Regions from separate parts of the Paenarthrobacter sp. Y-19 genome, predicted to be linked through region 1. Evidence: riboswitches for the same ligand, from Rfam matches in the RefSeq annotation. Region 1 holds a riboswitch; each other region holds the start of a gene.

Region 1 (5,024 bases):
GCGCAGCGAGTTTTTCCTCGGAAATGGTGTCGCCCGTGACCACCACCACCGGGTGGCCCGTGAGGTGCCCGATCAGCGCCAGCCCAATCCCGGTGTTACCGGACGTGCTCTCCACAATGGTGGCCCCCGGCCTCAGCTCCCCCGAGCGCTCGGCCGCCCGCACCATACTTAGTGCCGTGCGGTCCTTGATGGAACCACCGGGGTTCTCGGACTCCAGCTTGACGTGGATGACACTGCCGAGCCCGCGGCTGAAGTTCTCCAGCTTGACCAGCGGAGTGTTCCCCACCTTTTCCAGGACCGAGGCGTCGAGACCATCAAGACCCCCGGGCAGTGCATGCAACCCATGCTTACGGGTGGCCGTGCTCATGGCGTCGCCTCCTCTGTTTCAGTGAAAAGCTGATCCACGGCTTCGCGCAGCACCGTCCGCGAGCGCTCCACCAGGTCCGGCGCCGGCGGCCGGTCCGCCAACACATCAGCAAGCCGGCCCGCCACCAGCCCGGTCCCGTTGCCGAGCGGCTGTGCAGCTTCGGCTTCCAGCAGGAGGTAGGAAGCCGTGAGGGACTCGATGGCCAGGAGCTTCTCCGCGGCATCAATCGACTTCTCCAGCTGTTGCAAGGCCAGCGGAGCAAGCGTCGAGTGGTCCTCGATGTCGGCTGAGAGCGTGGGCGCGCCGAGGGTTGCCGGCGCTGCCAGGAATTTGAGTTCGGCCAACAGTCCGGCCGCGGAATACCAGAGCAGCCCGGGCAGCTCCTCCTGGATCAAGGCAGACGCCGCACCGGGCGCGGAGGACGCCGCTGCCAGGTGCCTCGCCCGGATGGCCCGCTGCGGTGGATACAGCTTGGCGATCCGCCGCTCGCTGGAAATCCCCACGTGCGCCAATCCCAACCGCAGGCTTTCGAAGGACAACGCCAGCTGCATGGGTTGGAAGTTCCCGCCGGACACCATCGTTCCCGACTCCACATCGACCAACGGGTTGTCTCCCCGGCCGTTCAGCTCCACTTCCAGGCCCGAACGCAACTGCGCCACCAAGAACCGGAACGCCCCGTGGGTCTGCGGTGCAGCCCGGAAGGACAACGCGTCCTGTACCGACGCTTCCCTGCGGACATCCTCCAGCCAGCCACCGCTGAGAAGCCGTCGAACAGCGGCGGCCGAGTCCCGCTGGCCGTCAACCGCCTTGGCCCTCTGGATGGCCGGCGAAAAGGGACTGAGGTTTCCGCCGCCGTCGTACCTTGCGATCGCCTCCAGCGACAATGAAAGCGCGACGTCGGCGAGCCGGGCCAGGTGCTGCAGGCGCACCAAGGCGAGGGCTCCCGCGCCCACGGAGTAGGCATTGGCGCTCACCAGGGCCAAGGCCTCTCCGGCAGCAGGTTGCAGGGCTTGCAGGCCGGCGTCCGCGAGGGCTTTGGCGCCGGGCACCAGCATGCCGGAGGCATCGAACGCTTCCCCCTCGCCCAGGGCTACGGCAGCGACGGCGGCCAGCTGGGTCAGGTCGGAGGAACCCACGGACCCTTCGCGCGGGATGGCGGGGTAGACGCCGCGGTTGAGCAGTTCGGCGTAGAACCCTGCGGTCCCGACACGCACTCCGGAGCCGCCCCGGCTGAACCCGACAAGCCGGGCCAGGATCACTGCGCGCGCTGCGGCACGATCCAGATACGGGCCTACGCCGCTGTTGTGATACCTGATGACCTGCACCTGGTAGGCGAGGAGGGACTTCTCCTCCACAGCAGTGTCCCGGCCTGACCCTAGAAGGGTATTCAAACCGTAGATCCGTTGGCCGGAGGCGGCCGCCTCCTCCACGATGTCCCTTCCCCGTCCGATCAAATTCAACGCTTCTTGGTTGAGTTCCACGTGAAATGTCGGATCCGCAGCCGCTTCCGCCACAGCCAACGCGGAAACGGGGCCCGTCCCGATGGTGAAAATGCCCATTAGAAATCCAGCAGGTTTTGGCGGAATCCGCCGTTGCCGTAACTCTTCCTCAACAGGCCGCGGCGGCGGAGTTCCGGGGTCAGCTTGTCCAGCACACCGTGCACGGTCACCGGATCAACGAAGCCGGAGAACAGGAAGCCGTCGCCCCCTACCGCCGCGCCGGTCTCCTCCAGATAATCCGCAATTTCTCCCACCGTGCCGATGATCGAATCCCCGGCACCACCGCTGCGTGCCTGCAGGATTTCACGCAGAGTGGACCCGGGAGGGGCAGCCTTGGCGAAGTGCTCCAAGGTGCCCTGGTTGCTGTTGGTGCTCAACTCCGGAAGCGGGGCATCGAGGTCGAACTTTTTGAAGTCGATCACGGACAGGTAGGAGATGGAGTTGAGCTGGCTGTCGATGTCGCGCTGCGTCAATTCCCGGCGCTGCGCCCGCAACTCCTCGGCCTCGGCTGTGGAACCCACCACGGTGGGCTTCAGCACGAAAAGCACCTTCACGTCGTCGGGATTCCGGCCGGCTTTCGCCGCCTCGGCCCGGATCGAATCCCGGTAGGCCTTCATACCGTCAACGCCGCGGGCGAGCGCAATTGCCACATCCGCGTGACCGCCGGCAAACGCTTTGCCCCGCGGAGAGGCGCCCGCTTGGACAAGCACGGGTTCCTCGGGCAACGGTGCCGTGTTCAACGGCCCACGGACCTTGAAGAAGTCCCCGTCGTGGTTGATCGGGTGCACTTTGGTATGGTCCGCAAACACCCCGGCTGAAACGTCCTCAAGTACAGCGTCGGCCTCCCAGCTACGCCAAAGCCGCCTGACGACGTCGACGAATTCCTCCGCTTTTTCGTACCGGAGGTCGTGTTCGATCTGCTGGTCCAAGCCGTAGTTCTGCGCGGCGAGATCGCTGCCCGAGGTGACCACATTCCATCCGAGCTGCCCCTCGGAGAAGTGCTGCAGGGTAGCGAGGAGCCGGGCCGCGGTGAAGGGCGGGTAGAAGGAAGCGCTGACCGTGGGAACGATCCCCAGGTGCTCCGTGGCGGAAAGCAAGTACGGGACCAACGCCAAAGGATCGTGTTTCGGCGCAAAGGAAGCATGGGCCAGCGAAACCTCGGCAGTACCACCATAGGTGTCCGGGACGGTCAGGGAATCCTCGATGATGAACAGGTCCAGCCCGGACAGCTCGAACGCGCGCACGGCCTCCTGGTACAGGGCGGGCTTCTTCCAGTCGTACCCCAGGCTGTAGCCCGGAGTGCCCCAGCCCTGCACCCCGAAACCGTGCCCAACGAACCAACCAAAATGCAGCATGGGCTTGAGTGTAGAACTGCTCTGTCCGTTCACCGCGACCTGATTTCATACGAAGTTACAGGGGGTCGTACTGCGTCAATTATGCTCCCGGGACGTCTTAATTGGACCCGTACTCCAGTACCGCCCGGTTACGCAACATGACGACGGCCGCCGTGCGGGCCGTCGTCGTGAATGCTACGTTTTTCTTGAGTAATGAGAACCAGCGCAAAGCCCTGACTTGCTGGTCGGCAACCCTCTCTCCGGCGGGGTGCCTCAGGTGACTACTCGGCGTATCGACAACTCGAACTGCAAGCGTGACTGAGGAGCACCAGCAATGCCTGAACCCACTGAAGAAAAACTCTCTTACCGCCTGATAACAGGCCCGGATACCCGCGACTTTTGTGAGCGGATCACCAACGCCCTGGCGGATGGGTACGTACTGCACGGCAGCCCCGCCGCCACGTTCAACGGAACCGACGTGATCGTCGCGCAGGCCGTCGTCCTGCCCGCCGCGATTGCCAGCGCCGATGCCGCAGTCGCCAACGCCGTTGATGAACTGGATACCGACGACGAAGAAGCATTCGAGGGCCACGCATGAGCTACGCAGGTGACCTGACCCCGCAGGACGCGTGGGCCAAGCTTGAACAGGGCGCCATCCTGGTGGACGTCCGCACCGAGGGCGAATGGGCCCACATCGGAATCCCCGACACGAAAGCCACCGAGAACGATCCCCTGTTCATTCAGTGGAACCTCGCCGGCGGCATCCCGAACTCCCGCTTCATCGAGGACCTGCAACAACAGGCACCCGAGGACGACGGCGTGGAGCTCGTCTTCATCTGCCGCTCCGGCCAGCGCTCCATCGCCGCCGCCATCGCCGCCACGCAGGCAGGCTTCACCGCCTACAACGTCCTTGAAGGCTTTGAGGGCGAACCCGACCGTTACGGCGAACGCACCGTCAATGGTTGGAAGAACCGTGGCCTGCCAACGAATCTGGGGACCGAGTAAGTGACTTTCAATCCTGACGCCGCCGGCTGGAGCCCCGACACCCAGGCCGTTCGCGGTGGACTTGACCGTACCAACTTCCAGGAAACGGCCGAACCCGTCTTCCTGAACTCCGGCTTCGTTTACGAATCCGCCGCCGCGGCAGAACGCGCCTTCACCGGCGAGGACGAACGCTTCGTCTACTCCCGCTACGGCAACCCGTCCGTGGCCACCTTCCAGGAGCGGCTGCGCCTCCTCGAAGGTACCGAGGCTTGCTTCGCGACGGCGTCCGGCATGTCCGCCGTGTTCACCGCACTGGGTGCCCTGCTGGCTGCCGGCGACCGCGTGGTTGCCGCCCGTTCCCTCTTCGGCTCCTGCTTCGTGATCCTCAACGAAATCCTTCCGCGCTGGGGCGTGGAGACCGTGTTTGTTGACGGACCGGACCTTGACCAGTGGCGTGAGGCTCTCTCCGAGCCGACCACTGCGGTCTTCTTCGAGTCACCGTCCAACCCGATGCAGGAAATCGTGGACATCCAGGCCGTCAGCGAACTGGCGCATGCCGCTGGGGCGACTGTCGTCGTCGACAACGTCTTTGCCACTCCCCTGCTGCAGCGCTGTGGCGAGCTGGGCGCCGACGTGATTGTGTACTCAGGCACCAAGCACATCGACGGCCAGGGACGCGTCCTCGGTGGCGCGATCCTGGGCACCAAGGAGTTCATCGATGGACCGGTGAAGCAGCTCATGCGCCACACGGGGCCATCGCTTTCGGCTTTCAACGCCTGGGTGTTGACCAAGGGCCTGGAAACCATCGGGCTCCGAGTCAACCACAGCTCGGCATCGGCC
Region 2 (5,024 bases), 1.1 Mb from region 1:
CCGGGTGGAAGAACGCCGGACCCTCCTTCGCCGCAGCGCCGATGACACGGATCCGATCGAACGGGTAGTCGTGGCCAACGCCGACCAGTTGGTGGTGGTTGTTGCAGCCGCGAATCCCGAACCGCGGACCGGGTTCATCGACCGCGCCCTTGTGGCGGCGTACGACGCCGGTATTGAGCCATTGCTGCTGATCACCAAGGCCGACGTGAAGGATCCCACTGAACTGCTGGCCAACTACGTCAGCCTGGATTTCCCGGTGATTATCAGCCGGACAGCCGATTCTGAAGCCGGCGGCATTGATGCCCGATCCGATGATGGGCTGTCGGCCCGGTTGGACAGGGATGCTGTTTCCCGGCTACGCGCACACCTCGGTGGCAAAGTGACCGTCATGCTGGGCCACTCCGGTGTGGGCAAGTCCACCATGGTCAACGCGTTGACGGGCGCCGAGCGGGCCACCGGCGGCGTGAATGCCGTCACCGGACGTGGCCGGCACACTTCGTCGTCGGCATTGGCGCTGAAGCTCGCGGATGCCCCCTCGGGCAGCTGGATCATTGACACCCCCGGTATCCGCTCCTTCGGCTTGGCCCACGTGGATCCGGACCGGATCTTGCATTCCTTCCCGGACCTCGAACCCGGCACCGAAGCATGCGAGCGGGGATGCAAGCACGACGCTACGGCAGTGAACTGCGGGCTGGACACCTGGGTCAATGAAGGACATGCGGGCCCTTCAGGGGTGGCGCGCCTGGCGTCACTGCGTCGCCTGCTGGGCGCGGACCCGCGCCTGGAGGCCAAAGAAGCGAAAGAGCTCGGCACGGTTACTTGATGACACTGGAAAACTGAAGGTGCAGCGGTAACGTCCCCACCGCCGCCAGTATTTCAGGATAGTTTGGTGCCATGACCCAACCCGCTTCCACCTACAACGACGACCTGCGCCTGGCCCATGTCCTCGCCGATTCCGTCGACGCCCAAACCATGGATCGCTTCAAGGCCCTGGACCTGCAGATCGAAACCAAGCCGGACCTCACCCCTGTCACCGATGCCGACAAGGCTGCGGAGGAGGCTATCCGCGGTCAGTTGTCGCGCTCGCGTCCACGTGATGCAGTCCTGGGTGAAGAGTTCGGCAGCAGTGGCCACGGATCGCGGCGCTGGATCATCGATCCCATCGACGGAACAAAGAACTTTGTCCGCGGCGTTCCAGTATGGGCAACGCTGATCGCGCTCGTCGATGAAGGCGAGCCCGTCGTTGGTGTGGTCAGCGCTCCGGCGTTGGGCAAACGCTGGTGGGCTGCCAAGGACATGGGCGCCTACATGGGTCGGTCCCTCGCTTCAGCAACCCGCCTCAAGGTGTCCAACGTTTCACGCCTGGCCGACGCTTCCATGTCCTACTCCAGCCTGTCCGGCTGGAAGGAGCGGGGCAATCTGGACGAATTCATGGACCTCACGGAGGACGTCTGGCGCACACGTGCCTACGGTGACTTCTGGTCCTACTGCCTCGTGGCCGAGGGCGCGGTGGACATCGCCTGCGAACCGGAGCTGAACCTCTACGACATGGCTGCGCTCGTCCCCATCGTGACGGAGGCTGGCGGTCGCTTCACTTCCCTGGAAGGCGAAGACGGACCGTTCGGCGGCAACGCCCTCGCCACCAACTCCATCCTGCATTCGGAAGTCCTGAAGCGTCTGAACCCCGGACTGGACGACCTCCTGCAGCCCCAAGCCTGAGGCCGGCCCTACTCCGGATTGCCGAATTTTCGACGGCGGACGCCCGCTTTTGTGCGCGTCCGCCGTTTTTTGTTCGCGGAAATGATGATTTGGCATTCCGCGTAACAAAGCGCTTAACAAAACCCCACGGCTTTGGATCGTCCCCCGGACGTGCCTTAGCCTTTTTTACAGGTCACGAGTGCCAGCGCTAAACCCCGGTTTGCTGGCCGGCAACCCTCCATTCGCGGTGGGGTGCCCCGGGTGACGACCCGGCCGGTCCGGAACGGATGCGGCAAGCGCGGATCCCCCCTGTGGGGGTCCCTCTTGAGTGAGGTCCCATGAGCACAGTCACGTTCAACGCAAACACCATCCCTTCCTTTGTTGACGAAGCCGCCCTCGAATCGGCAGCTGCGCGTCCCCTCGCCGCCGTCACGGGCGCGGAGCTTCAGGCGCCTCTGATCCAAGGTGGCCACGTCCGCTATGCCAACCTCGACTACGGCGCGTCAGCCCCTGCGCTGACGATTGTTTCCGCCTACCTCAACGAGGTCCTCCCGTACTACGCCAGCGTTCACCGCGGGGCAGGCTTCGCCTCGCAGATCAGCACCTCCGTCTACGAGAATTCCCGGAACATAGTCCGTGACTTCGTTGGCGGACGTGCAGACGATTCGGTGATCTTTACCCGGAACACCACGGACTCCTTGAACCTGCTGGCCGGCTGCCTCCCGCAGGTCGACGGCGGGTTTGCCGGCGAGGTCCTGTACTTGGACATTGAGCACCACGCAAATCTGCTGCCGTGGCAGGGCGTGCCGCACCGCAGCGTGGTTGCGGCGCCGACCCTGGCCGGAACGCTGGATAAGATCGAAGCCGAACTGGCCCTGGGCGGCGTCAGCCTGCTCGCCGTCACGGGCGCCTCGAACGTCACCGGAGAGATCCTGCCGATCGCCCGGCTTGCCGCGCTGGCCCACGAGTACGGCGCGAGGATCGTGGTGGATGCAGCCCAGCTCGCTCCGCACCGCCGCGTCAACATCGCGGAGGCTGACGTCGACTACATCGTCTTCTCAGGACACAAGCTCTATGCGCCGTTCGGCGCAGGAGTGGTAGTGGGCCGCCCGGACTGGCTCGACGCCGGGATCCCGCACCTGGCAGGTGGCGGCGCTGTCCGCGAAGCGCGCTTGGACTCCGTCAGCTGGGCCACGGGTCCGGCGCGGCACGAGGGCGGTTCCCCCAACGTCCTGGGCGCCGCGACGCTCGCCCGCGCCACGCAGGTACTCGCCGGCCTCGACCAGGACGCCTGGCACGCACACGAAGCGGGCATCCGCAGCTACCTGGTTGAGGGCCTGGAAGCCATCGACGGCGTAACAGTCCACCGGATCTTCAGCGATTCCGAGGACACCATCGGCGTGGTCAACTTCTCCGTAGAAGGATTCGACGCCGGACTGGTCGCCGCATATCTGGCGGCCGAACACGGAGTGGGCCTCCGCGACGGACGTTTCTGCGCGCATCCGTTGCTCAAGCGGCTGGGACTGCCTTCGGGTTCCCTGCGCGCAAGCTTCGGCGTCGGCTCCCGGTTGGAGGACGCCACCAGGCTGCTGGCAGGCATCGAGGAACTCAAGCGCAACGGCCTGGGCTGGGACTATGTGGTGGACGAGGGCCGCTGGGTACCGGCCAACGACCACCGCAGCTACCCCGAGTGGGCGCCCAACACCCCGGGCACAGCCGGTGCCGCTCCCTGCACGGTCGACTAGAGGGTAAATTCGTAGGGTACCTCTAACGGCCCTGTGAAGGAGTTTGCGTGTCCCTGCGCTCAGCGAACGGCGCTCCAGTCACTCCCGGTCCCGCCGGTCCCCGCGGACCCAAACTCCATGCCTCCCGCCGCCATGAACTTGGCCAAAGCTTCCAGGATGGCGGAGAGCACTACGATCGCGTGCGGCCGGGCTATCCTGTGGACTCCGTTGATTGGCTCCTACCTGAAGGGGCATCGACAGCTGCGGACCTCGGCGCAGGAACGGGCAAGTTCACCGCTCTCCTGGCCGGACGCGGACTTGAGGTGGCCGCCGTCGACCCTTCCACCGATATGTTGGCGCAACTGCGAAAGGCCTACCCCGATGTTCACGCGACGGAGGGGACGGCCGAGGCAACCGGACTGGCGGACTCAGCATTCGACGTCGTCAGCGTTGCCCAGGCCTGGCACTGGTGCGAGCCCCTTGCCGCGAGCACGGAGATCGCCCGTATCCTGCGCCCCGCGGGGGTTCTGGGGCTGATCTGGAACCAGTTGGACACCTCAATTCCCTGGGTCCACAGGCTCTCGCGCATCATGCATGCAGGCGACGTCCACAAGCCGGGATTCCGGCCGGTTATCGGCCCGGAGTTTCACGGACTGGAACGCCACCTCACCAGGTGGGAGGACCCGCTCTCGCCCGAGGACATCATGGAGTTGACCAAGTCGCGCAGTTACTACCTGCGCGCCAACGAAGCGACGCGGGCCAAAGTCATGGGCAACCTCCAGTGGTACCTCTACGAACACCTTGGCCACGCGCCGGGAGACACCGTGCCGCTGCCCTACCTGACGCAGACCTGGCGTGCATACAAAGTCCACGATGCCACACCACGGTAGGCTAGGGGTGTGAAGACCAGTACGCCCTCCTCCTCGATCGAGGACTACGTCAAGGTCATCTACTCCTATACGGAGTGGCAGGACAAGCCGATCACGTCCTCACAGCTTGCCCTGCGGCTCGGGGTCGCCAATTCCTCGGTGTCGGAAATGGTGCGAAAGCTCAAGGACCAAGGCCTCGTTGACCATCAGCCCTACAGCGCCATCCGTTTGACCTCCGAAGGCATGCGCCTCGCTCTTTCGATGGTTCGCAGGCACCGCCTCATTGAGACGTACCTGGTGGAGGAACTCGGCTACAGCTGGGACGAGGTCCACGACGAAGCCGAGATGCTGGAGCATGCGGTGTCCGACACCTTCATCGAACGCATGTCAGCCAAGCTCGGCCACCCCGTGCGGGACCCCCACGGCGATCCGATCCCGTCAGCGGACGGTGCCGTTGACTTGCCGCATGCGTACCGCATGATCGAACTCGACCAGGGCCACTCGGGCCGCATAACCCGCATCAGCGACGAAAACCCCGAACTCCTCCGGTACCTTGCCGCAGAGGACATCGCGCTCGACGCACCCGTTGAAGTGATGGGGCGCAAGCCTTTCGGCGGGGCATTGGTGGTCCGGATAGGCAGCGGCGCTGCCGGTCGGGAGTTTGACCTGGCAGATGAAGTCGCCTCCGCGCTGTGGGTGAAGAGTGCCGGCACCCACCAAGGCTGCGTGCTCC
Region 3 (5,024 bases), 2.1 Mb from region 1:
GCCGGTTGCTGCAGCAGATCGTCGACGAGCAAGTCGGCCCCTGCCTGGAACTGCAACCGGACCTCGTCTCCATTTCCGCCGGAGGAAACGACCTCATCCGCCCCGGCGGTGATCCCGACCTTCTGGCCGAGAAACTCGACGCCGCCGTCGGCGAACTGGGCTCGGGTGGCGCCACGGTAATCCTCTTCAACGGTCCGGATACTGCGTCCTCGGTCCTTGGCCGCATCCGGGGCAAAGTTGCCATCTACAACGAGAACCTGCGAACGGTCGCAGCCCGGCACGATGCCATCATTGCCGACATGTGGTCCTTGCGGCAGCTCGCTGATACCCAGATGTGGGATGCCGACCGCCTGCATTTCTCCCCCCTGGGCCACCACACCATCGCCATGATGGTCCTGGAGGCATTGAACGTCCAGCACACCCTGGAGCCGCTGGTACCCAAGGCTCTTCCTCCCCGGACGTGGCGGGAAGCCCGCTCATCGGACCTGGTCTGGGCACGGGAGTACTTCGTGCCTTGGGTTATCCGGAGGCTCCGTCACCAATCGTCCGGCGACGGCATCACGCCAAAGCGTCCGACGCCGGGACCTGTCTTTGGTGCCGCCGGTACCGTGATGCCGCGCAGCTAGCCGGAAGCGATGGGCCGGTGAACCAGCATGGCGAGTGATGACTCTCCCCGTACAGTGGGGGTCCGGCAGTTGCGTCTCCGACGGCAACAGTTACGTCCTCCCCTGGGTGCAGCTCCGGGGGATGTGGTGCGCAATCTCCTGGCCGTCCAGTCGCAGGAATTCGCCTATGCCCGTTGGACCGTGGCGCAGCGGACGCCCTCGAGCACTGCAGCTGCAGTGGAACAGGCCGTTGCCGACGGGACCATCCTGCGGACGCACATCCTGCGCCCCACATGGCATTTTGTGCACAGGGATGACTTGGGCTGGTTGATGGCGTTGTCCGCTGACCGGCTGCATCAAGGCAACAAGGGCATGTACAAGCGGACCGGGGTGGACGGGGAAACTGCCGCACACAGTGGGAGGATCCTTGCAGCAGCCGTGGCGGATGGTGCCCACAAGACCCGCGAGGAGTTGGCTGATGTTCTGGGCCAGGCCAGCTTTCCCGGCAAGGGGCTGGGTTTCATCTACCACCTCATGCACGCCGAAATCAGCGGCATTCTGGTGAGCGGCGCTCCGGTTCGTTCGGCTGGAGGAGCCCTGAAACAGACCTACGCTTTGTTCTCCGAACGCGTCACCGCTCCGTTTTCCAGGCCACTCAGCGGAGCGGACCGGGAACACGCCCTGGGGCAGATGGCCCTGCGGTATTTCAGCAGTCGCGGACCGGCTACCGTGAAGGACTGTTCGGCGTGGTCCGGGCTGACCATGAAAGACGTGACGTTGGGACTCAACGTCGCTGCGGAATTATCACCGGGAACGTTGACCCGGGTCTCCTTCGATGACCTGGACTTTTACGTCGCCTCGGCTGACGCAGAAGCCCTGGAGGCTCCTGCCGGCCCAGCGGCCGGTTCCGTGCTCCCCCGCGTCGACCTCATCCAATGCTTCGACGAATACGTGATGGGGTATTCGCAATCCCGCCACTACCTGGGCGGTACCGCACCGTACTTGCCTGAGGACAACGGCCCCATGCATGTAGTCCTCGTGGACGGCAGGCTGGCCGGATGGTGGCGGCACAGCTTCGCAGGGGGCATGTGCGGGCTCGAGGTCCGGATGGACAAGCCGACAACCAAGGAAGAGCAGATGGCCCTGGAAGCCGAAGCGGAACGCTACGGGATTTTCCTGGGCATGGAGGCCAAGCTGCTGTGATGGGCACAGGGCTAAGCTGGGGCTAAGACCTAGGAGGCCTGCACTGTGAACAATCTGATCTTCTGGATCATCGTCTGCTCGTGGCTGATTCCCATGGGAATCCGCATGTACAACCGGTCCAAGGCCCGCCGCCTGCAGAACGGGAATTTTCGTGGTCAGGATTATCCGCAACAGGGTTTCCCACCACAAAATTACCCGCCGCAGGACTACCCGCAACAGAACTACCCGGGCTACCCGCCAGGGCCGGCAGTCATCCGGCCTGCAGACGAGGCACCTCAGGTCGCGCCGCCGTCGAACGCCTCCTACCCAAGCGGTTCCTACCCAAGCGATTCCTACCGGGCCGGACAGCCCGCTCCCGCGCCGTTTCCCACTGCCGGTTCCGAGCCCCAGGGCTACCGCGCCCGAAAGCTGGCTGAACTGGATGCGAAGTTCACCAATGGCCAGATCGCCATGGAGGACTACATGAAACAGCGCGGGGAGATCATGAACGGCTAGGCACGTCCGCAAACAGGCAACTCTACGAACAGGCTCCTCACGGTCAGGCGAAGAACGCCCCGCGAAGCTGCTCCGACAATTGGCCGATTTCCGTGAGGAAGCCATCGTGGCCGATCGGCGCCTGGATGGTGTGGACCGGAACATTACCCGGCAGTGCTGCCGCCAGCTCCTTGGACTGGGCCGGGAAGTACAGCCGGTCCGTGTCCACAGCAGCAACAAAGAACTCGGCGGTGGCACGCGAAAGTGCTTCCTGCAGTGTGCCCCGTCCCCGCCTGATGTCGTGAGACATCAACGCTTCGGTGATGGCGATATAGCTGTTGGCATCGAACCGCCGCACAAGCTTTGTCCCTTGGTGGTCCAGGTAGCTTTCCACCTGGTAGCGACCACGCTCCCCCAGGACTGCTGCGGAGAGCGGCGTTTCCTGATGTTGGGCTTCCCTGCCGAAGCGGAGATCCAGTTCCAGGGCGGAACGGTACGTGATGTGCGCAATCCGGCGGGCCAGGGCAAGTCCGTGTTCCGGGGCCGGACCGCCGTAGTAGTCCCCATTGTTGAAGTGCGGGTCCTGCCGGATGGCCAGGGTTTGGGCCTGCGCAAAGGCAATCTGCTCGGCGGTGCTGTAGGCTCCCACCGAAATGACGGCGCAGCGGTTGACCCTCTCCGGAAACGTGACAGCCCATTCGAGGGCCCTGGCCCCACCCATCGAGCCGCCCAGGACCGCGTGCCAGGATTCAATCCCCAAGAGGTCCGCCAAACGGGCCTCAGCAACCGTGCTGTCGCGAAGAGTGACCAGGGGGAACCGGGAACCCCACGGCTTGCCGTCCGGCGCATCGGAGGACGGGCCGGTGCTGCCATAGCAGCCGCCCACGATATTGATGGAGACAACGAAGAACCTGTTGGTGTCGATGGTGGCGCCCGGACCCACCAACTGCTCCCACCACCCTTCCTCGTCCGTGGCTCCGCGGGCAACGTGGGTGCTGCCCGTCAGCGCATGCTGGATGAGCACGGCATTGGACGCGTCGGCGTTGAGTCGTCCCCAGGTTTCGTACGCCAACACGACGTTGGGGAGGTGACCGCCGGCTTCGAGCGCCAGCGGCCCTATGCCCGCGTACTTGACGGTTCCGTCTTCTTCTCCGGATTTGGGAAGTGCTGTAGCAGTGATGGTCATTCCTTTGACACCTAACTTCGCGCTTGCCCGTCGCCTTGCGTGCGAACAGGCCAGGTCTTCACCCGGGGCACCCCACCGCGGAAGGAGGGTTGCCGGCCAGCAAGCCGGGGCTATCTGCTGGCACTCATGACCTAATACGTAGAGTCTAGGAAAGACACCACCGTTATGGCGAAGAATGTGACACCAGTGTGACGTTCAAGGGCAGCTTCATTCACGAAAGAGCACTCCGGGGTGCCGTCCGGCGAATAATCGTCGATGTGGACGACACCCCGGGTCCGTCAGCCAGGTGCGTCAGCTGCAGGCGTGGACTGCCCGTTCAGGCACCCTTGGCCGCGCGGAAGCCGGCTTCGAGGTCGGCAATGATGTCATCGATGTGCTCAATGCCCACGGACAAGCGGACCAGGCCCGGGTTGACGCCGGCGGCTACCTGCTGCTCGACCGTCAGCTGGCTGTGCGTGGTCGACGCCGGGTGGATGACCAGGGAGCGGACGTCACCGATGTTGGCGACGTGGGAGTGCAGCTCCAGACCGTCCACGAAGCGCTTGCCGGCCTCTACGCCACCGTTGATGTTGAAGGCCACGATGGCTCCCGTGCCCTGGGGTCCGTACTTGCGGCCCCGCTCGTACCAGGGGCTGGACGGCAGGCCCGCATAGGCGACCGATTCGACGTCGTCATGCGCTTCCAGCCACTCGGCCACCTTGGTGGCGTTGGCGACGTGGCGCTCCACCCGCAGGCTCAAGGTTTCCAGGCCCTGCGCGATGAGGAACGCGTTGAACGGCGACACGGCCGAGCCGAGGTCGCGAAGGAGCTGGACACGGGCCTTCAGGATGTAGGAAAGGTTGGCTCCGAGCGCTCCGTCCTTGCCCAGGTCGCGGGCGTAAACCAAGCCGTTGTAACTGGGGTCCGGGGTGTTGAAGCCGGGGAACCGCTCCGGGTCTTTGCCGAAGTCGAAGTTGCCCGAGTCCACGATCACGCCTGCGATCGCCGAACCGTGTCCGCCGAGGTACTTGGTTGCGGAGTGGACCACAATGTCCGCGCCCCACTCGATGGGCCGGATGAGGAACGGCGTGGAGAGGGTGTTGTCGACGATGAGAGGCACGCCTGCCTCGTGCGCGACACCGGCGACGCCTTCGATATCCAGCACGTCCTGGCGTGGGTTCGAGACGACTTCACCAAAGAACAGCTTGGTGTTCGACTGGACGGCCGCACGCCACTGCTCGAGGTTGTCCGGGTCCTCGACGAAAGTCACGGAGATGCCGAACTTCTTCAGCGTGTGGGCCAGCAGGTTGTACGTGCCGCCGTAGAGGCTGGGGCTCGCGACGACGTGGTCGCCGGCCTCGGCGATGTTCAGGATGGCAAAGGTCTCGGCTGCCTGGCCCGAACTGAGCAGCAGTGCACCCAGACCGCCTTCGAGGCTCGCGACGCGCTGTTCCACGGCGTCCTGCGTGGGGTTGCCTATCCGGGTGTAGATCGGAGCCAGTTCGGCCAGGGCAAAGCGGTTGGCCGCGCTTTCAGCACTCGGGAAAACGAACGACGTTGTCTGGTAGATCGGCAGG
Region 4 (5,024 bases), 1.7 Mb from region 1:
GCCCTCCGCTACAACTCCTACGTCTCCTGCGCCAGCGCAGCTCAACACTACGGATTGTGGATACGCAAAGCACCTGATCTCCACCATCTAGCATGCGATCACGGTCACGGCACCGGGTTCGTCAGGCACAGGACCATGAGATTCGAACCTCATCCCAGCCTCCCAATCGCCGCGGTGGAAGATGTAGTCCTACATGCCATGGCTTGCCTGGCGCCGCCCGCTTCAACGGCAATGGCAATCTCGGCGGTTCGACTGCACGGTGTGCCGTTGGAACTGCTGAAGGAACAGTTGCAGGGAGACAGGTCGCGGCCCGTCCTCAACGCGCTCAAGGATCTCGACCTGCGTGCAGAGTCCATTGTGGAGGTCGATGCACAGCATCTGCTCCGCACCCACGGCATTGCATTCGACGCCCAAGTGGCAATACCTGGCATCGGGCGCGTCGACCTCCTTCTGGAAGAGTTCCTCATTATTGAAGTGGACGGCTTCGCGTTTCACTCCGATAGAAAGGCCCTCCGCAACGACTTGGCACGCAACAACGCCTCCACCATCAACGGGTATTTGGTCCTGAGGTACCCACCGGAAGTCATCTGGTTCGAGCCGGAGCGCGTGATCGCGGAGATCCAGGCGGTTCTCAAGCTGCGTCGTGACGATCCCGCCCGGTTGGTGGACGGCTTTGCCCAGCCGAGCCCCGGACTTTCGGGGATCGGCCCGGTCCCTGGCTTCCAATACAGGAGGTAACTGGGAGGGAGTGCACAACGCCGGGAGGGAAACTACCGGCTTGCTGCGGGCACCAGCACCCAGAGCACTTCCACGGTGTCGTCCGTCGGGTTGATCCACGTGTGCGGTTCGCGGCCCGGGAAGGAGAGGGTATCCCCTTCCTCGAGGTCGTATTCTTCGTTGGTCAGGATGAGCTTGATGCGGCCCTTGACCACATGCAGCACGTCCACGTCGCAGTCAACCGCGTAAAGCTCGTTTTCGCCGCGCCCGCGGGGCTCGATGGTGGCTTGGAGTATCTGCAGGCGCCGCTCGGAACGTGCGGTCAGCAGGCGTTCCACAATGCCTTGGCCGCCCAGCGAGATCCTGGGGCCGTCGTCGCGACGTGTCAGATGGGTCTCCGGCGCGGCGAACAAGTCGCCGACGGAGACGGACAGAACCTGGCAGAGGGTCACCAAGGAAGCAACCGACGGCGATGTCAGGTCGCGCTCCACGCGGCTCAGGAAGCCTTTGGTCAACCCGGTGGCGTCCGCAACCTGCTCGATGGTGAGGCGCTGCGCTTGCCGGGCTGCGCGGATTCTGGAACCGATGGCAACGGGAACATTGCTCGGTTCAACGGGTAGAGCCTTCATTCACGAACCTTTCAGGCCTGTCATGTGGCCCTGTCATTGGAGCAATAGTAGCCGGGAGGCACGCCAACAGGGCCACTGCGGGCGTAACCAAGTCCAAAGGATCTTGACTGTTACTCCGATCACAACATATCCTCATAGGCAACAAGTGTTGTCTGTGAGGCACACAACACATCCCCAAGCTCCAAACCCAAATCTCCAATCATCCGCACAGAGACTTCGACGCATCGCAGGAGTATCGTCGAAAACCCCAACCTCCGTGCATCAGCTCCAAGGACCGTTCATGGAATCTTCGGCTATTAATATCGCAATCGTGGTGGTGTACCTGCTCGCCATGCTGGCCTTCGGCTGGTGGGGCAAGTCCCGCACAAAGAACAACAGCGACTTCCTGGTGGCCGGCCGCCGCCTGGGACCCTTCCTCTACACAGGCACCATGGCCGCCGTGGTCCTCGGTGGCGCATCCACCGTGGGCGGCGTGGGCCTCGGTTACAAGTTCGGCATCTCCGGCATGTGGCTCGTGGTGGCCATCGGCTCCGGCGTGCTGCTCCTTAGCCTCCTGTTCGCCGGCACCATCCAGCGGTTGAAAATCTACACGGTCTCCCAAATGCTGAGCCTGCGATACGGCAGCAAAGCCACCCAGACATCCGGAATCGTGATGTTGGCCTACACACTCATGCTCTGCGCCACGTCCACCGGCGCCTACGCCACCATCTTCGTGGTGCTCTTCGACTGGGAACGCTGGTTGGCAATCGCAGTCGGCGGCGCCATCGTGCTGGTCTACTCCACCATCGGCGGCATGTGGTCCATCACCCTGGCAGACCAGGTGCAGTTCCTCATCAAGACCGTAGGCATTTTCTTCCTGATGCTGCCGTTCGTCCTGAACGCAGCCGGCGGAATGGACGGCATCCGTGAGCGCCTTGACGCCAGCTTCTTCCAGATCGACGGCATCGGCGTCCAGACAATCATCACTTACTTCGTGGTCTACACCCTCGGCCTCCTGATCGGCCAGGACATCTGGCAGCGCGTCTTCACCGCCAAGACCGCCACCGTTGCACGCTGGGGCGGAGCTACCGCCGGTGTTTACTGCATCCTCTACGGCATCGCCGGCGCACTGATCGGCCTGGCTGCCCGCGTCGCCCTCCCGGACATCGATGTCGCCAACCTCGGCAAGGACGTTGTCTACGCAGAGGTGGCAACCCACATCCTGCCCGTCGGCATCGGCGGACTGGTGATGGCCGCGGCTGTGGCTGCGATGATGTCAACCGCTTCGGGCGCCCTGATCGCCGCCGCCACGGTGGCCCGCGCAGACGTTGTCCCGTTCGTGGCCAGCTGGTTCGGCAAGACGATCAACACAGACGACACGGAAAACCCCGAGCACGACGTCAAGGCTAACCGCTACTGGGTCCTGGGCCTGGGCATCGTTGCCGTCCTGATTTCCATGGCAGCTCAGGACGTCGTTGTTGCCCTGACCATCGCCTACGACATCCTGGTAGGCGGACTCCTGGTCGCCATTCTCGGCGGCTTGGTCTGGAAGCGCGGAACGGGCATCGCGGCTGCATGGTCCATGGCAGTCGGCTCAGTTCTGACACTGGCCCTGCTCATCATGTACGCGGTTGGTGTCATCCCGAGCGAAGACGGCGTCTACGCCAACGAGCCCATCTACTGGGGCCTCGGTGCTTCCCTGGTGGTTTACGTCGTGGTCTCCCTGCTGACTCCGCCCACGGACGCAGCCGTCCGCGAGGCCTGGGACAAGCGCGTAGCCGGCGCCATCTCCGAGGAACTGCCGCCGGAAGTCCACCCGGTGGGCAGCAGCAAGTAACCAGGCAATACCCGACGGCGGTGCCGCCCCCTTTGCGGGGCAGCACCGCCGTTGTTGTGTCCCCGGCAAAAGGGCCTTCACAACCGCAGGTGCGGTACTGTTGTCCCAGCTTCAAGAGATGTGGCGCCAAGCTCCGACTGGCCATGCACCAACCCCATGTTCACGGGTGGTTCGGATGAGGAAGCGGCCCGTCCCGGACCTGAGACAACCGAGCGGGCAAGAGCACTCTCCACAGGAGCAGCACCTTGCCGTATCAGAGCGATGCCAGCCACGCCCACAACACCACCGGCCAAACCGAAGCCCGGAACGTCACGGTGATTCCCGCCGTCGACCTTTACCTGGGCACGGTCACCATAGTGGCCAGGAACGAAACCCTATTCTTCCGGCATCCCCATCCGCAGCAGATCGCCAGAGCGCTGGCCCAGGCCGTCCGGCCCTCAACGTGGTGCGAGGCGTCCCGGACCCTGACGGTTACTGTGGCCGCGACAGGAAAACGGGATGGCCAGCCGCGCCTGTTCGCCCTCGGCAGCCGGGACGAGGACTAGATTTCCTCTTCCTCCCCACGGAATTCCTCGGTCTCATCGATCGGCACCACCCGTTCATCGTCCTCGGGGGCGTCCACTTCCTCAACCCAGGGCTCGTCCACTTCCTGGTCTTCGGCGTAGTCGTAGGCCGGGTCCGACTCGATGGTGGTGCGTTCCGGGTACTTGGCGTGTGATTCGGTGGTGTCCATGGTGCAACCTCCGTCCCGTGGGCCTGTAAGAGCCCGCTAACCGAGTGCGGGGAGGCTCCCCGCCCCTGTCCTTCCATCTGAGCACCGGCCAAAGCGAGGGTCAAGCAGAGCCGGAAATTACGGTGCACCGAACATTCCAGCTAAGGAATACCAGCCAAAAAACCCTGCAAATAAGCGGTAGTGTGGGGCGTGCAATGGGGCCGCAACTACCCCACCCAGCACAGGAGATAAAGTGCAGATGCACCAGGAATCCCACAGTTCGTCGAGCCCCGCTCCGGACCCCGCAATCGAACCCGCAGCCCTCCACCACACCGCAGACCCGGCAGCACCCACTGCGTCGGACATCAGGCGGTGGCGGCAGTACCTTGCCGATGAACGCGCCGAGGCTGCGGTCTACCGCGAACTCGCCCAGCGCCGCGACGGCGAGGAACGGCAGATCCTGCTGGCTCTGGCCGAAGCCGAAGGGCGGCATGAAGCGCACTGGCTCAAACTCCTGGGTGAGCACGCAGGCATGCCCAAAGCAGCTTCCGCCCGCAGCCAGTTCCTGGGGTTCCTGGCCCGCAACTTCGGTTCGGTCTTCGTCCTGGCCCTGGCGCAACGTGCAGAGGGCCGCTCCCCCTACGGAACCGAGCCGGCCGCCACCCCCGCGATGGTGGCCGATGAACAAATCCACGAGGAAGTAGTCCGGGGCCTGGCGACCCGTGGACGCAACCGGCTCTCGGGTACCTTCCGTGCTGCAGTTTTCGGCGCCAACGACGGTTTGGTGAGCAACCTGTCGCTGGTCATGGGCATGGCCGCGACGGGTGTACCGAGTTCCGTGGTCCTCATGAGCGGCGTTGCAGGGCTCCTGGCCGGCGCACTGTCCATGGGTGCCGGCGAATACGTCTCCGTCCGCTCGCAACGCGAACTGCTCAACGCCACCCTCCCCACCCAGGCCACCCTGACCGCAGCCCCGTCGCTGGACATCGACCACAACGAGCTGGTCCTCGTTTACCTGGCACGCGGCATGACCCGCGAAGCCGCCGAGCACCGGGCAGCCGAGCGCATGGGATTGTTCAGCTGCGACTGCGATCCCAGCCTCTCCCTGCAGCCCGAGAAGCCGGTGGCCGATGAGCATGAATCGGTGGGT

The links. Region 1 has a riboswitch for S-adenosylmethionine ahead of PYR64_RS16925 (DUF1737 domain-containing protein). Riboswitches for the same ligand answer to the same signal wherever they lie in the genome.
Region 2: it holds a riboswitch for S-adenosylmethionine, as region 1 does, so the genes downstream of both, PYR64_RS11980 (aminotransferase class V-fold PLP-dependent enzyme) here and PYR64_RS16925 (DUF1737 domain-containing protein) in region 1, are expected to answer to the same signal.
Region 3: it holds a riboswitch for S-adenosylmethionine, as region 1 does, so the genes downstream of both, PYR64_RS05305 (homoserine O-acetyltransferase) here and PYR64_RS16925 (DUF1737 domain-containing protein) in region 1, are expected to answer to the same signal.
Region 4: it holds a riboswitch for S-adenosylmethionine, as region 1 does, so the genes downstream of both, PYR64_RS03445 (hypothetical protein) here and PYR64_RS16925 (DUF1737 domain-containing protein) in region 1, are expected to answer to the same signal.

The regions. Positions count from the first base shown of each region.
Region 1 covers NZ_CP119414.1:3,613,295-3,618,318, forward strand. Annotated here, with positions in the region: gene PYR64_RS16910 (cysteine synthase family protein) at 1-367, opposite strand, end outside; gene PYR64_RS16915 (aromatic amino acid ammonia-lyase) at 364-1,926, opposite strand; gene PYR64_RS16920 (NtaA/DmoA family FMN-dependent monooxygenase) at 1,926-3,254, opposite strand; SAM riboswitch class IV at 3,410-3,521, shown strand; gene PYR64_RS16925 (DUF1737 domain-containing protein) at 3,535-3,798, shown strand; gene PYR64_RS16930 (rhodanese-like domain-containing protein) at 3,795-4,205, shown strand; gene PYR64_RS16935 (O-succinylhomoserine sulfhydrylase) at 4,206-5,024, shown strand, end outside.
Region 2 covers NZ_CP119414.1:2,547,797-2,552,820, forward strand. Annotated here, with positions in the region: gene PYR64_RS11970 (ribosome small subunit-dependent GTPase A) at 1-823, shown strand, start outside; gene hisN (histidinol-phosphatase) at 895-1,719, shown strand; SAM riboswitch class IV at 1,890-2,003, shown strand; gene PYR64_RS11980 (aminotransferase class V-fold PLP-dependent enzyme) at 2,037-3,443, shown strand; gene PYR64_RS11985 (class I SAM-dependent methyltransferase) at 3,491-4,312, shown strand; gene PYR64_RS11990 (metal-dependent transcriptional regulator) at 4,322-5,024, shown strand, end outside.
Region 3 covers NZ_CP119414.1:1,160,457-1,165,480, reverse strand. Annotated here, with positions in the region: gene PYR64_RS05320 (SGNH/GDSL hydrolase family protein) at 1-626, shown strand, start outside; gene PYR64_RS05315 (winged helix DNA-binding domain-containing protein) at 753-1,808, shown strand; gene PYR64_RS05310 (hypothetical protein) at 1,854-2,303, shown strand; gene PYR64_RS05305 (homoserine O-acetyltransferase) at 2,347-3,468, opposite strand; SAM riboswitch class IV at 3,483-3,600, opposite strand; partial or broken gene PYR64_RS05300 (bifunctional o-acetylhomoserine/o-acetylserine sulfhydrylase) at 3,785-5,024, opposite strand, start outside.
Region 4 covers NZ_CP119414.1:725,490-730,513, reverse strand. Annotated here, with positions in the region: gene PYR64_RS03460 (DUF559 domain-containing protein) at 262-738, shown strand; gene PYR64_RS03455 (cupin domain-containing protein) at 771-1,346, opposite strand; gene PYR64_RS03450 (sodium:solute symporter) at 1,627-3,162, shown strand; SAM riboswitch class IV at 3,272-3,391, shown strand; gene PYR64_RS03445 (hypothetical protein) at 3,408-3,707, shown strand; gene PYR64_RS03440 (hypothetical protein) at 3,704-3,895, opposite strand; gene PYR64_RS03435 (VIT1/CCC1 transporter family protein) at 4,134-5,024, shown strand, end outside.